DNA from 3 places in the Rhizobium tropici CIAT 899 genome. Region 2 is predicted to be linked to each of the others. Evidence: riboswitches for the same ligand, from Rfam matches in the RefSeq annotation. Region 2 holds a riboswitch; each other region holds the start of a gene.
The links. Region 2 has a riboswitch for thiamine pyrophosphate ahead of thiC (phosphomethylpyrimidine synthase ThiC). Riboswitches for the same ligand answer to the same signal wherever they lie in the genome.
Positions count from the first base shown of each region.

Region 1: linked by a shared signal. The riboswitch ahead of thiB (thiamine ABC transporter substrate binding subunit) and the one ahead of thiC (phosphomethylpyrimidine synthase ThiC) in region 2 are both predicted to bind thiamine pyrophosphate.
Region 3: linked by a shared signal. The riboswitch ahead of thiM (hydroxyethylthiazole kinase) and the one ahead of thiC (phosphomethylpyrimidine synthase ThiC) in region 2 are both predicted to bind thiamine pyrophosphate.

Region 1 covers NC_020059.1:3,644,312-3,648,280, forward strand. The annotation lists gene RTCIAT899_RS17810 (thiamine diphosphokinase) at 1-123, opposite strand, end outside; gene RTCIAT899_RS17815 (MarR family winged helix-turn-helix transcriptional regulator) at 196-723, opposite strand; gene RTCIAT899_RS17820 (MDR family MFS transporter) at 888-2,423, shown strand; TPP riboswitch at 2,494-2,610, shown strand; gene thiB (thiamine ABC transporter substrate binding subunit) at 2,696-3,688, shown strand; gene thiP (thiamine/thiamine pyrophosphate ABC transporter permease ThiP) at 3,696-3,969, shown strand, end outside.
Region 2 covers NC_020062.1:742,720-746,688, reverse strand. The annotation lists gene RTCIAT899_RS25560 (porin) at 155-1,246, opposite strand; TPP riboswitch at 1,856-1,987, shown strand; gene thiC (phosphomethylpyrimidine synthase ThiC) at 2,080-3,906, shown strand; gene thiO (glycine oxidase ThiO) at 3,908-3,969, shown strand, end outside.
Region 3 covers NC_020062.1:1,035,535-1,039,503, forward strand. The annotation lists gene thiD (bifunctional hydroxymethylpyrimidine kinase/phosphomethylpyrimidine kinase) at 1-578, opposite strand, end outside; gene thiE (thiamine phosphate synthase) at 575-1,213, opposite strand; gene thiM (hydroxyethylthiazole kinase) at 1,210-2,013, opposite strand; TPP riboswitch at 2,065-2,161, opposite strand; gene RTCIAT899_RS32680 (DUF1127 domain-containing protein) at 2,390-2,536, shown strand; gene yghU (glutathione-dependent disulfide-bond oxidoreductase) at 3,100-3,969, shown strand, end outside.

The sequences.
Region 1 (3,969 bases), on a different replicon from region 2:
CAGCGCATGGCGCATGCCGCCGTCAGCCGCGATGAAGCGGCTGCCGGAAACCGCAGCGCGCAATCGCTCCGTCAGGCGAAGCTCGCCGCCGAGCAGGATGGTGAAGATGGTGGACTGGCTCATGAGGCAAGCCCATAGCGCAAAGTCATATCCCTAGGGAAGAGCGCCGTTACCGGAACGGTGCCGCCGAGCCGATCATTCGGTCGTTTCCTTCATGGCGGCCTGGACGACACGTTCATAGCCGCTGACATAGCGATCGAAGAGAAACGAAAAGCTCTCGATGTCTTCGGGCGACCAATCGGCAAAGATGCTTCCGATAACGGCGTATTTCTGCACCTGGATTTCCGACAGCAAACGCTGCCCGAGTGCGGTCAGCACCACGACGATACGCCGCGCATCCGCCTGCGATGCCTTACGACGCAACACACCACGCGCCACCATGTCGGCAGTGATGCGGCTCGCGCGCGATGGATCGATGCGCAAGAGCTCCGCGATCGTGCCGACGGTCACTTCGCCCGTATCTTCCGCCCGCCGCACGACATCGAGCACATCGAGATGCGAAAGCTCAAGCCCCGGGGCCACGTGCTGAATGGCGAGCCTGCCGATCATGCGACGGCCGGTCAGCAAGCGCATGCGCATCATCGCCTGACCGATGCGCAGAAACTTCTCGTCTTCGGCCAGCGTCGGAACTTCGATATCTTTTGTATTCGTCGCAGATGTCATCCCTAAAGCATAGCAGAGATCGGGAGGAAACAAAACATGCAAATGGCACTCACCTGCCATTGACAATTATATGCTAATAGCACATATATTCGCTCATGAAGACCGGACGTCCCGCGCATTCGTTCGATAGCGCAGCGTTCCGGCCCAGTTCGGGTTCTTGCTCCATGGACATGCAGACAAGCTTCACGCCGCTCGTGGCGGATCACAAACGGCGGCTTATTCTTTTCCTCTTTCTGATGACTGCCATGTTCATGGCGACGCTCGACAACCAGATCGTCTCGACGGCGCTGCCGACGATCGTCGGCGAGTTCGGGCATCTGGATCGCTTCGGCTGGATCGGATCGGCCTATCTTCTCTCGCTTTCCGCCGTCATGCCCGTCTACGGCAAGCTCGGTGATCTCTTCGGCCGCAAATATGTGATGATGACGGCGATCGCGATCTTCACGGTCGGCTCTGCCGTCTGTGGCTTGGCCGTCTCGATGGATACGCTGATCGCCGCTCGCGTTCTTCAGGGCTTCGGCGGCGGCGGCATCATGGTCTCGATCTTCGCCGTCAACGCCGATCTCTTCGAGCCGCGTGAGCGTGCGCGCTACCAGAGCTATTCGAGCCTCGTGCTGATGGCGTCGGGCGCCATCGGCCCCGTTCTCGGCGGCACGATGAGCGATCTGTTCGGCTGGCGTTCGATCTTCCTCGTCAACGTGCCGATCGGCTTCATCGTGCTTGCCGGCCTCGCCTTCATGCTGCCCTACCGCAAGCCTGCCCGCCGTCCGAAGATCGATTATGCCGGCGCCATCCTCCTTGCCCTGACGACGACAAGCATTGTGCTTGCCGCCGACGGAAGCGAGCTCTTCGGGTCGCTGCTATCGCCGCAATGCCTTGGTATTATTGCCTTCGGGGTAATCTGCGCCATCGCCTGGGTCTTCATCGAGCGCCGCGCACCCGAGCCGATTGTGCCGATGACGCTGTTCCGCAATCCGACATTCGGCCTTCTGCTGATCCTCTCGATCACCAGCGGCGCCGTCGCCATCGGCATGGTCAATTACTTCGCGCTCTTCCTGCAGACGACGACAGGCCTTTCTCCCTCCATGGCCGGGCTGCTGTTCATTCTCCTGACCGGCGGCATCGTCTGCGGCTCGCTCTCCGCCGGCCGGCTGATCGCGGCCAAAGGCCGTTACAAGCCGTTTGCCGTCGCCAGCGCCACCTGCAGTACCATCGCATTCGCCTCGCTCGCCTTCGTCCATGCCGGCACGCCCATCGCCCTCATTGGCGGCCTGATGCTGCTGCATGGCATCGGCATCGGCCTTGCCCAGCAGGTGCCCGTTATCGGCGTACAGAATGCAGCCGCAGCGCGCGACGTCGGCGCTGCGACCGGTGCCGTCACGCTGTCGCGCATGGGCGGCGCCTCCATCGCCATCTCCATCTACGGCGCCATCATCGCCGCCAAACTTGGCAATGTCGGCGTCTCCATATCCGGCGTACCGAACATCGAGGAGCTGACACCGAAGATGATGGCCGCCTTGCCCGAGATTACCCGCGAGGCCGTCGCCAACGCCTACGCGAGCGCCTTCAGCCCGTTGTTCATGACGGCAGCTGGCATCTGCATGCTTGGTCTCCTGACCTCGCTGACGCTGAAGAATGTGCAGCTCCCCGGCGCCGCGAAGAAATTCGAAAGCCCGGCGGTCGCGGAGGCTGCCGAGTAAATACTTCATGCTGCAATCGACAAGGGAATCATTTCCCTTGTCATCCCTCCGTCACAAGGCTAAATCTGCCGACGCTCTAACGGGGTGCCTTATGTCCTTCAGGACATTTGGCTGAGAGGCTTTCACCGGCCAACCCGCGGAACCTGATCCGGCTAACACCGGCGGAGGGATTAGACGCGTGACGAAATCATAGCGCCCTTTCCCCTTCAAGACGAAATCAAAGTGGAGGCGCTGTCGTGCAAAACCGATCACTATTGTCATTCTTCGCCGGCCTGGCTCTTGCCGCTGGCGCAACGTTTTTTTCTGCCCAGACGGCCGAGGCAGCAGACAAGACCCTGACCATCTACACCTATGAGAGCTTCACCGCAGACTGGGGTCCGGGCGCCAAGGTCAAGGCAGCCTTCGAAAAGACCTGCGGCTGCACGGTCAATTACGTCGCCGTCACCGATGGCGTTGCACTTCTCTCCCGCCTCAAGCTGGAAGGGACGGGCACCAAGGCCGATGTCGTTCTCGGCCTCGACACCAATCTTATCGACGAAGCCAAGGATACAGGCCTCTTCGACGCAAGCGGCGTCGACACCTCGACCCTCAAGGTTCCCGGCGGTTTCAAGGACGACGTCTTCGTGCCCTACGACTACGGCCATTTCGCCGTGATCTACGATACACAGACCATCAAGAACCCGCCGAAGAGCATGAAGGATCTCGTCGAGGGCGATCCCAATCAGAAGATCGTCATCGAAGACCCGCGCACCTCGACGCCGGGGCTCGGCCTGCTGCTTTGGGTCAAGTCGATCTATGGCGACAAATCCGCCGATGCCTGGGCGAAACTCAAAGGCCGCATCCTGACGGTCACCCCCGGCTGGTCGGAAGCTTATGACCTCTTCACCAAGGGCGAGGCGCCGATGGTGCTCTCCTATACGACGTCGCCGGCCTATCACATGATCGAGGACAAGACGGATCGCTATCAGGCCGCCGCCTTCTCGGAAGGGCACTATATCCAGATCGAGGTCGCCGGCCTCATCAAGGCTTCCCCGAACAAAGATCTTGCTCGCGACTTCCTGAAGTTCATGATCTCTACCGGCTTCCAGGACATCATTCCGACAAGCAACTGGATGATGCCGGTCTCCGCCACTTCCGAGCCGCTGCCGGATGCCTTCAGCAAGCTCGTGGTGCCCTCGAAGACCTTCCTGATGAGCCCTGCCGACGTCGACAAGAACCGCAAGGCGTGGATCGACGAATGGCTGACCGCCACCAGCGGCAACTGATGCCTTGATCATACTCACGGCACCCGAGCGAAGATGCGCTATTTCCGGCGGGACGTTCAGCCTCGGCAGCATTGCGCTCTTCGTCGGGATCGCCGTTCTTGTTCTCCTCTCCGCCGGCATCGAATCCGGCGGCAACACCTCGCTCACAGACCCATATCTGCTGCGCATCCTACGCTTCACACTGCTGCAGGCGGTGCTTTCGACACTGCTCTCCATTGTGCTCGCCATTCCGGTCGCCCGAGCATTGGCGCGCCAGCCGCGCTTTCCCGGCCGGCTTTGGC
Region 2 (3,969 bases):
GCTGAACCGATTTCCCAAAGCTGGAAATAAAAAAGGATCCGGAGGGAAAGCCAGATCCTTTGCTTTGATCGGAGGTCAACCGATCGATGAAAGAAGCCTGACGGATTGGAACGTCAGGCTTCTCTTACCCGGCATTGAGCCGGGTAATTCAATATTAGAAGCTACGCTCGAAGCGCAGGATACCAGCCCACTGATCCTGGTTCACAGAATCGAAGTTGGTGTAGGAGACTTCCGGCTCGATGAGCAGGTTCTTGACCGGGTTCCACTTGACGTTGGTGGTTGCGGCAAAGATCTTCGAATCGGTGTAGGCGAGCTGCAGGTTCCACTTCAGCTTTTCGTTGATCGGAACGCCAACGCCGCCCCAAACAGCCCAGTCACCCCAGCCGCACTTCGATGCATCGTTAATCGGGCAAGCCGAACGATCGAGGTTGGTGCCGGCATACTTGTTCAGCTTGTCGCCATCGGTGTTCCAACCGCCCATCAAGAAGGCCGAGAAGGTACCGAAGTCAGCATCGACACGAGCCTTGATAGCGCCTTCTTCGACGATCGAGTCGTAACCGCCAACGACCTTGAAGCCCCATGCACCGGACTTGAAGCCAGCACCGGCAACGACGTCGGGAGCGTAGTGGTTGCCCTTGTCGTCAGACCACCAGCTGGAGCCATAGGAAGCGCCCGAGCCGCTGGAGTTCGAGTCTTCAACCGAGATCACAGCCGTGAAGCCGTTGCCGGCGTCGTAGTTGTAGGTCAACTGGTTGAGTTCGTACGGACCGTCATAGATCACGTCGTCGTTGATGACGTCGCCGGCATAACCGATGTAGGAGTTGTACTGGGAGTCAGCCTTACCGACGAGGAAACCGCCGAGGCTGATGTTTGCGAACAGCAGCTTCGTGGAAGTGGAGTTACCGTCATTCCAATCCCAACGGATGACCGTGTTGGTCTTCAGCGGGCCGTATTCGGTGTCGGTTGCCGTGTCGACGCTCAGCTCCGCACGGGTGTGCCACAGCGTACCGTTATGGCTGTTCGGGTTGTAGGCATCGTACCACTCGCCTTCGGTACGGACGCGGCCGCCGATCTTGAGGCAGGTTTCAGTGCCTGGAATGAAGAAGTAGCCAGCGCCGTAGGCGTCGCAGATGCGAACGTATTCCAGCGGCTCGGGCTCAGCAGCGACGATCGCGTCAGCCGCATGGGCGCCAGAAACTGCTGCCAGCGCAGCAGCGGAGCCGAGAAGAAGGCTCTTGATGTTCATTTTAAACTCCTGGTTGCAATATGCATTCCAATTTACCGCGAGTACAAAGCTGGAACACCACCCTGAGGATTACGTCAGCTTAAACGCAACCGGGCAGTCCGGCAGATACGCACCTGATGTCGGCTTGAGTCCCCTCTAACCTCCATAATTCACCCCGCGGCAAAGGTTTTGAAATGCCTCTACCGATCCGGCCGATTGCTCGTCCGTAAGACAGTTTATGTCCTATGTTTGGTTTACAAACAGCCCGTATGTTTGTCAATTCTGTGAAACCCGCCCCGGCACTAGACTTGATTGCTGTTGCTTAAATGCAACTGGCGGCTGGCTGGGCCTTTTACTGCCGGAGTATTCAGCCTCGCCAAGGTTTAAGAATTCGCCCCAAATCGAGGCAGTCTTCCCCAATCAGACTCGCGATCCAGAATTTTCATCGGTACCGTTTATGCGGGAACGGGCATGGATCAAGAGCAGCGTCATCGGAGATGACGATCGCGCCTATCGGAGGCTCGCCCCCTGTAGAATCTACGCGCTCCCGCGCCACACTGATCAATCGATTGAGAAGATGCGACCGTCGTTGCGGGGTTGACAGAGAACAAGGGTAAGGCATAGCCTTTTCGTATTCACCAGGGGGGTCCCGGCAAGGGGCTGAGATACTGCTGGACAATGAGGCTTTGCCTCCTGTGGCGCAGTGACCCGTTGAACCTGATCCAGTTCATACTGGCGTAGGGACGGTGCAAGCGCTTGAAGGCTTCGGATTCCCGCGTGGATTCCATGCCGGCGTCTTTCCATCATTCCGGCTGATTGACTGGGTCTCCAACTGCAACTTGGAGCCTCAAACCATGAATATTGCCGCAAAGAACCTCACTCCGACCGTCACCACCGGCCCGCTGCCGGCATCCACGAAAATCTATGTTCCCGGAGAGATCCACCCGGACATCCGCGTGCCGATGCGCGAAATCAGCGTCCATCCGACCTCAGGCGAGCCGCCTGTCATTGTTTATGATTCTTCCGGCCCCTACACGATCGAGGGCGCCGATATCCGCATCGAGGAGGGTCTATCTCAGCTACGCCGCGACTGGGTTCTCGCCCGCGGCGATGTCGAGGCTTATGAAGGCCGGCATGTGCGCCCTGAAGACAATGGTTTCGTCACCGGCGAGCGGCTGACACCGGAATTTCCGGCCAGGCGCCAGCCCCTGCGGGCAAAAGACGGCAAGGCGGTCACCCAACTCGCCTATGCGCGCGCCGGCATCATCACGCCGGAAATGGAATTCATCGCCATCCGCGAAAATCTCGGCCGCAAGGCGAAGGCAGAAGCCCTGATTCGCGATGGCGAAAGCTTCGGCGCCCATATTCCGGATCATGTCACCCCGGAATTCGTCCGCCAGGAAGTTGCAAGCGGCCGAGCGATCATTCCGGCCAACATCAATCACCCCGAAAGCGAGCCGATGATCATCGGCCGGAATTTCCTGGTGAAGATCAACGCCAATATCGGCAATTCCGCCGTGACCTCTTCGATGGCGGAGGAAGTCGAGAAGATGGTCTGGGCCGCGCGCTGGGGCGCCGATACCGTCATGGACCTCTCGACAGGCCGTAACATCCACAACATCCGCGAATGGATCATCCGCAATTCGCCGCTGCCGATCGGCACTGTGCCGCTTTATCAGGCGCTGGAAAAGGTCGGCGGCATTGCCGAGGAACTGACCTGGGAGGTCTATCGCGACACGCTGATCGAGCAGGCCGAACAGGGCGTCGACTATTTCACCATCCATGCCGGTGTGCGACTGCATTACATACCGCTGACCGTCAACCGCGTCACCGGCATTGTCTCCCGCGGCGGCTCGATCATGGCCAAGTGGTGTCTGCATCACCATCGCGAGAGCTTCCTTTATGAGCATTTCGAGGAAATCTGCGATATCTGCCGTGCTTATGACGTCTCTTTCTCGCTCGGCGACGGCCTGCGCCCCGGCTCGATAGCTGACGCCAACGACGCCGCGCAGTTCGCCGAACTGGAGACACTCGGCGAGTTGACGAAGATCGCCTGGGCCAAGGATTGTCAGGTGATGATCGAAGGCCCCGGCCATGTGCCGATGCACAAGATCAAGGAAAACATGGACAAGCAGCTTTCCGTCTGCGGCGAGGCGCCCTTTTATACGCTCGGACCGCTGACGACGGATATCGCGCCCGGCTATGACCACATCACATCGGGCATCGGCGCTGCCATGATCGGCTGGTTCGGGACGGCGATGCTCTGCTACGTCACGCCGAAGGAGCACCTTGGTCTGCCCGATCGCAACGACGTCAAGACAGGCGTCATCACCTACAAGATCGCAGCGCATGCGGCGGATCTCGCCAAAGGTCATCCGGCCGCGCAGGTTCGTGACGATGCTCTGTCGCGCGCCCGGTTCGAATTCCGCTGGGAAGATCAGTTCAACCTTTCGCTCGACCCGGACACGGCTCGCAGCTTCCACGACGAAACCCTGCCGAAGGAAGCTCATAAGGTGGCCCATTTCTGCTCGATGTGCGGCCCGAAATTCTGCTCGATGCGGATTTCGCACGACATCCGCGCCGAAGCGCAGAAGGAAGGGCTGGAAGCCATGGCCGCCAAGTATCGAGAGGGCGGAGACCTCTATATGCCGGTCGATACGGCCTCGCACCCGGCTGAATGACATGCGTATTCTCGTTAAAGGGGCCGGCGTTGCCGGCCTCACGGTCGCACGCGAGCTGGTCCG
Region 3 (3,969 bases), 290 kb from region 2:
TGATCGCCGCTTGCGAGCGCATCCGGGCTTTCATCTCCTTCGAGATGACCACCCTTGACAAGGACAGCTGAAGGCCCGAGCGCTGCCAGCGCACGCGCCTGGCGCGCCATGTCTTCGCGGTTCTTCGCCTCAGCGTCATGCAACAGCGCAGCCGCCTCGGGCAGGTTCGGGGTAATGACGGTCGCAAGCGGCAGCAATCGTGTGGTCAGCACGTCAACGGCATCGGCAGCGAGCAGGGCAGCGCCGCCCTTGGCGATCATGACCGGGTCGAGGACGACGGGCACATCGCGATGTCGCGCCAGAATGTCTGCGACGGCATTGGCGATGGCGGCATTGGCGATCATGCCTATTTTGACGGCATCCACACGGATGTCGGCAAAGATCGCATTGATCTGATCTGCCACGAAATGTGGAGGCACGGGATGGACGCCGGAAACGCCCTGCGTGTTCTGCGCCGTCAAAGCTGTCAGAGCCGCCATTCCATAAACGCCGCGAGCGGAGAGAGCCTTCAGGTCGGCCTGAATGCCAGCGCCGCCGGAGGGATCGGAGCCAGCGATGGATAAGACATTGCGGATCATTGGCGAGCCTCCTTGATGGCGTTCGCTATGAGAATTGTCGCGGCTTGCGGGTCCGGTTGGCCGCATATTGCCGAGACGACCGCGAGACCAACGACGCCGGCTGAGTAAACGCTCGCGGCATGCTCTGCCTTCAGGCCGCCGATCGCGACTGATGGAATGGGGCAAAGCCTGACGATGCGGGCAAGCCCGTCGAAGCCGATCGGCTGCTTGTGGTCGGGCTTGGTGGACGTGGCAAAGACCGGGCCGACGCCGGCATAGTCGACGATGCGGGCATCTATGGAGGAGGCAAGCGCTTCCGTTTCCACCGAGAGACCGAGGATCATGTCCCGCCCGATCATGTGGCGGGCGTCGGCAGCGTTCATATCTTCCTGGCCGATGTGAAGGCCATCGGCGCCGATGGCGATGGCAGCCTCGACATTGTCGTTGACGATCAGCCGAACATTCGTTCCGTGCAGGATTTGCTTGAGGGCACGGCCGGTTTCGATCATGGCTGCGGTCGAAGCCTCCTTGTCGCGAAGCTGGATCATGGTGGCGCCGCCCGCCACCGCCGCCCGCGTTGTCTCCACCATGCCGAGATCACGGCATAGCAGCGGATCGAGGACGAGATAGAGGGATAGATCGAAGTCTTGGTTCATGCTGCCGATATCCTTGCGTCTCGATCCAGTGTTTCCGGGGTAAGGCCTGTGAGGGCATCGAGGAAGCGCCAGGAGAAGGAGCCTGGCCCCTCTGCGTCCGCTCCTGCCTGTTGGCCGGCAACGGCAAAGACCGTAAGCGCCGCTATGGTCGCATCGAACGGATCATCCGGAGCTGCCGCCGCAAACGCACCGACGAGGCAGGTTAGCGAGCATCCAAGTGCGGTTACTTGCGGCATCAATGGCGAACCGCCTGCGATGCGCTTCGCCTTCTGCCCATCCGTCACAAAATCCGTAGCGCCGGTGACTGCGACTATGCAGCCGTGCTTTTGGGCGAGCTGACGGGCGGAATCTTCGGCTTGCTCGACGGCATCGCGGCTATCGACACCCTGGCCGCGGCTCGTCCCGCCGGCAAGCGCGATGATCTCGGATGCGTTGCCGCGAATGATTGCCGGCTTTAGTTCCAGCAAGCGCGTGATGGCATCCCGACGAAACGCAGTCGCATAATGGGCGACGGGATCGAGGACCCAGGGCTTGCCGGCATTGTTTGCCGACTGTGCGGCCTTCAGCATGCCCGCAAGCCAATCCGCGGAAAGCGTACCGATATTGATCGTCAGCGCCCCCGATATAGCGGCAAACTCGTCGGCTTCTTCTTCGGCATGCACCATCGCCGGCGATGCCCCGGCGGCAAGCATCACATTGGCCGCGATATTCATGGCGACGAAATTGGTGATGCATTGCACCAGCGGAGGGTTCGCCCGCATGGTGCGAAGCAGATTGCCCGGTGTGATTTGGTCTTGCATATCGCCCCTTTCAGGCGGGCGAGACGCGTAGGGACGACGTGCTTCAGCTTCGCGAGGTCCCGAGCGACTTCCTCCGCCAGCATGATCTGGTTCAGGTTCGAAGGGTACTTCTCAGCCCGCCGGATAGCGGACGCCCCTGTCTCTCATCTCTCTTCTTTTCGCAGACAAAGGCGGCGCTGTCATCAGCAAATCACAAAAGCCAATCTGACGGCGGCGATCGCCTGCATTTTCGGCGACCTATGCAATAGACGCATTGGTGGAGTGATCTCTTAGCTCTGCAAAAAGCTGCGGGCTTCGACTATATATTTCTCATCGAAGCGACGGGAGCGCCAAGCACGGCTGCTCAGCTTCGAAAGCCCAAGGAAAGGGGATCATCATGAACGTAGCACGCTCTTTCAATAACTGGCGCAAGTATCGTCAGACGGTCGCCGAACTGGGCCGTATGTCCACGCGCGAACTGCACGACCTGGGTATCGATCGCGGTGAAATCCGCAACGTTGCCCGCGCAGCGATCGCTCGCTAACGGCCACGACGGCTCCTTATAAAAGCTGCATTATGCCAGCGCCTGTTCCCCCGAGCAGGCGCTTTTGCTTTATGGGCATTCCGCTCATTCTTCGCCGCCCTAGCTGAAAATTGCTATCGACCCAGCTGCCCGGTTTTCGCATGGCGCATAACTGCCTTGCAAAGAAATGCCTATGAACTGAGCAAAAGACTGGTATGTTCGTCTTCATCGAAGCGATGCATCTCCTCCCGCATCCCTTCGCTTGGCAGACGTCCTTATCCTCCTCCCAGGGACGGCTGCAGGAATAGCGGAACTCCTCCTCCCATCCGCTGTTCGGTTCTTGTAAAAAGCCTGCCGCTCCTCCTCCCGCGGCAGGCTTTTTCGTTTCATGAACCTCCAGACGGTTGGCAATGGCCCAACGTAGCTGAGGAGCCCGCGCTCCAGCCCGGGCGGCAAGAGCGCTTCCGCGTTAAAGAGTGCGCATTCTCCTCTCGCAAAAATGAAGAGCGGGCCCTATGTGCGATCTATGTAGCGCGCTACATCGAAGATCGCCCAAATTCGATTCCCGAAAAAGGAGGATGCCCATGACCGGTTCTGCCGAATATACGCCGCCGAAAATCTGGACCTGGAACAAGGCCAATGGCGGCCAGTTCGCCAATATCAACCGCCCGATCGCTGGCCCGACTCACGAGAAGGAACTGCCGGTAGGACGCCATCCCCTTCAGCTCTATTCGCTTGGAACGCCGAACGGCGTGAAGGTCACCATCATGCTTGAAGAGCTGCTGGCGCTTGGTCACAGCGGCGCTGAATATGATGCCTGGCTGATCAAGATCGGTGAGGGCGACCAGTTCGGCAGCGGTTTCGTTGACATCAATCCGAATTCGAAGATCCCGGCTTTGCTCGACCGCAGTGGCTCGAAGCCGGTTCGCGTTTTCGAATCGGCTTCGATTTTGATGTATCTCGCCGAAAAATTCGGCACCTTCCTGCCGACCGAGCAGCCGGCGCGTGCCGAATGCATCTCCTGGCTGTTCTGGCAGATGGGCAGCGCGCCCTATCTCGGCGGCGGTTTCGGTCATTTCTACGCCTATGCACCGACGAAGATCGAATATGCGATCGATCGTTTCGCCATGGAGGTGAAACGCCAGCTCGACGTGCTCGACCGTCGGCTGGCCGAAAGCGAATACATCGCCGGCAGCGACTATACGATTGCCGATATCGCCATCTGGCCGTGGTACGGCGGTTTGGCCAAGGGGTGGCAGTACGGTGCGGCCGAGTTCCTGCAGGTGCAGGACTACAAGAACGTGCAGCGCTGGGCCGAGCAGGTCTATTCGCGTCCTGCCGTCAAGCGCGGCCGCATGGTCAACCGCATGTCGGGCGATCCATCCGAGCAGCTGCGTGAGCGCCATGATGCCAGCGACTTCGAGACGAAGACGCAGGATAAGCTGGAAGCTGCC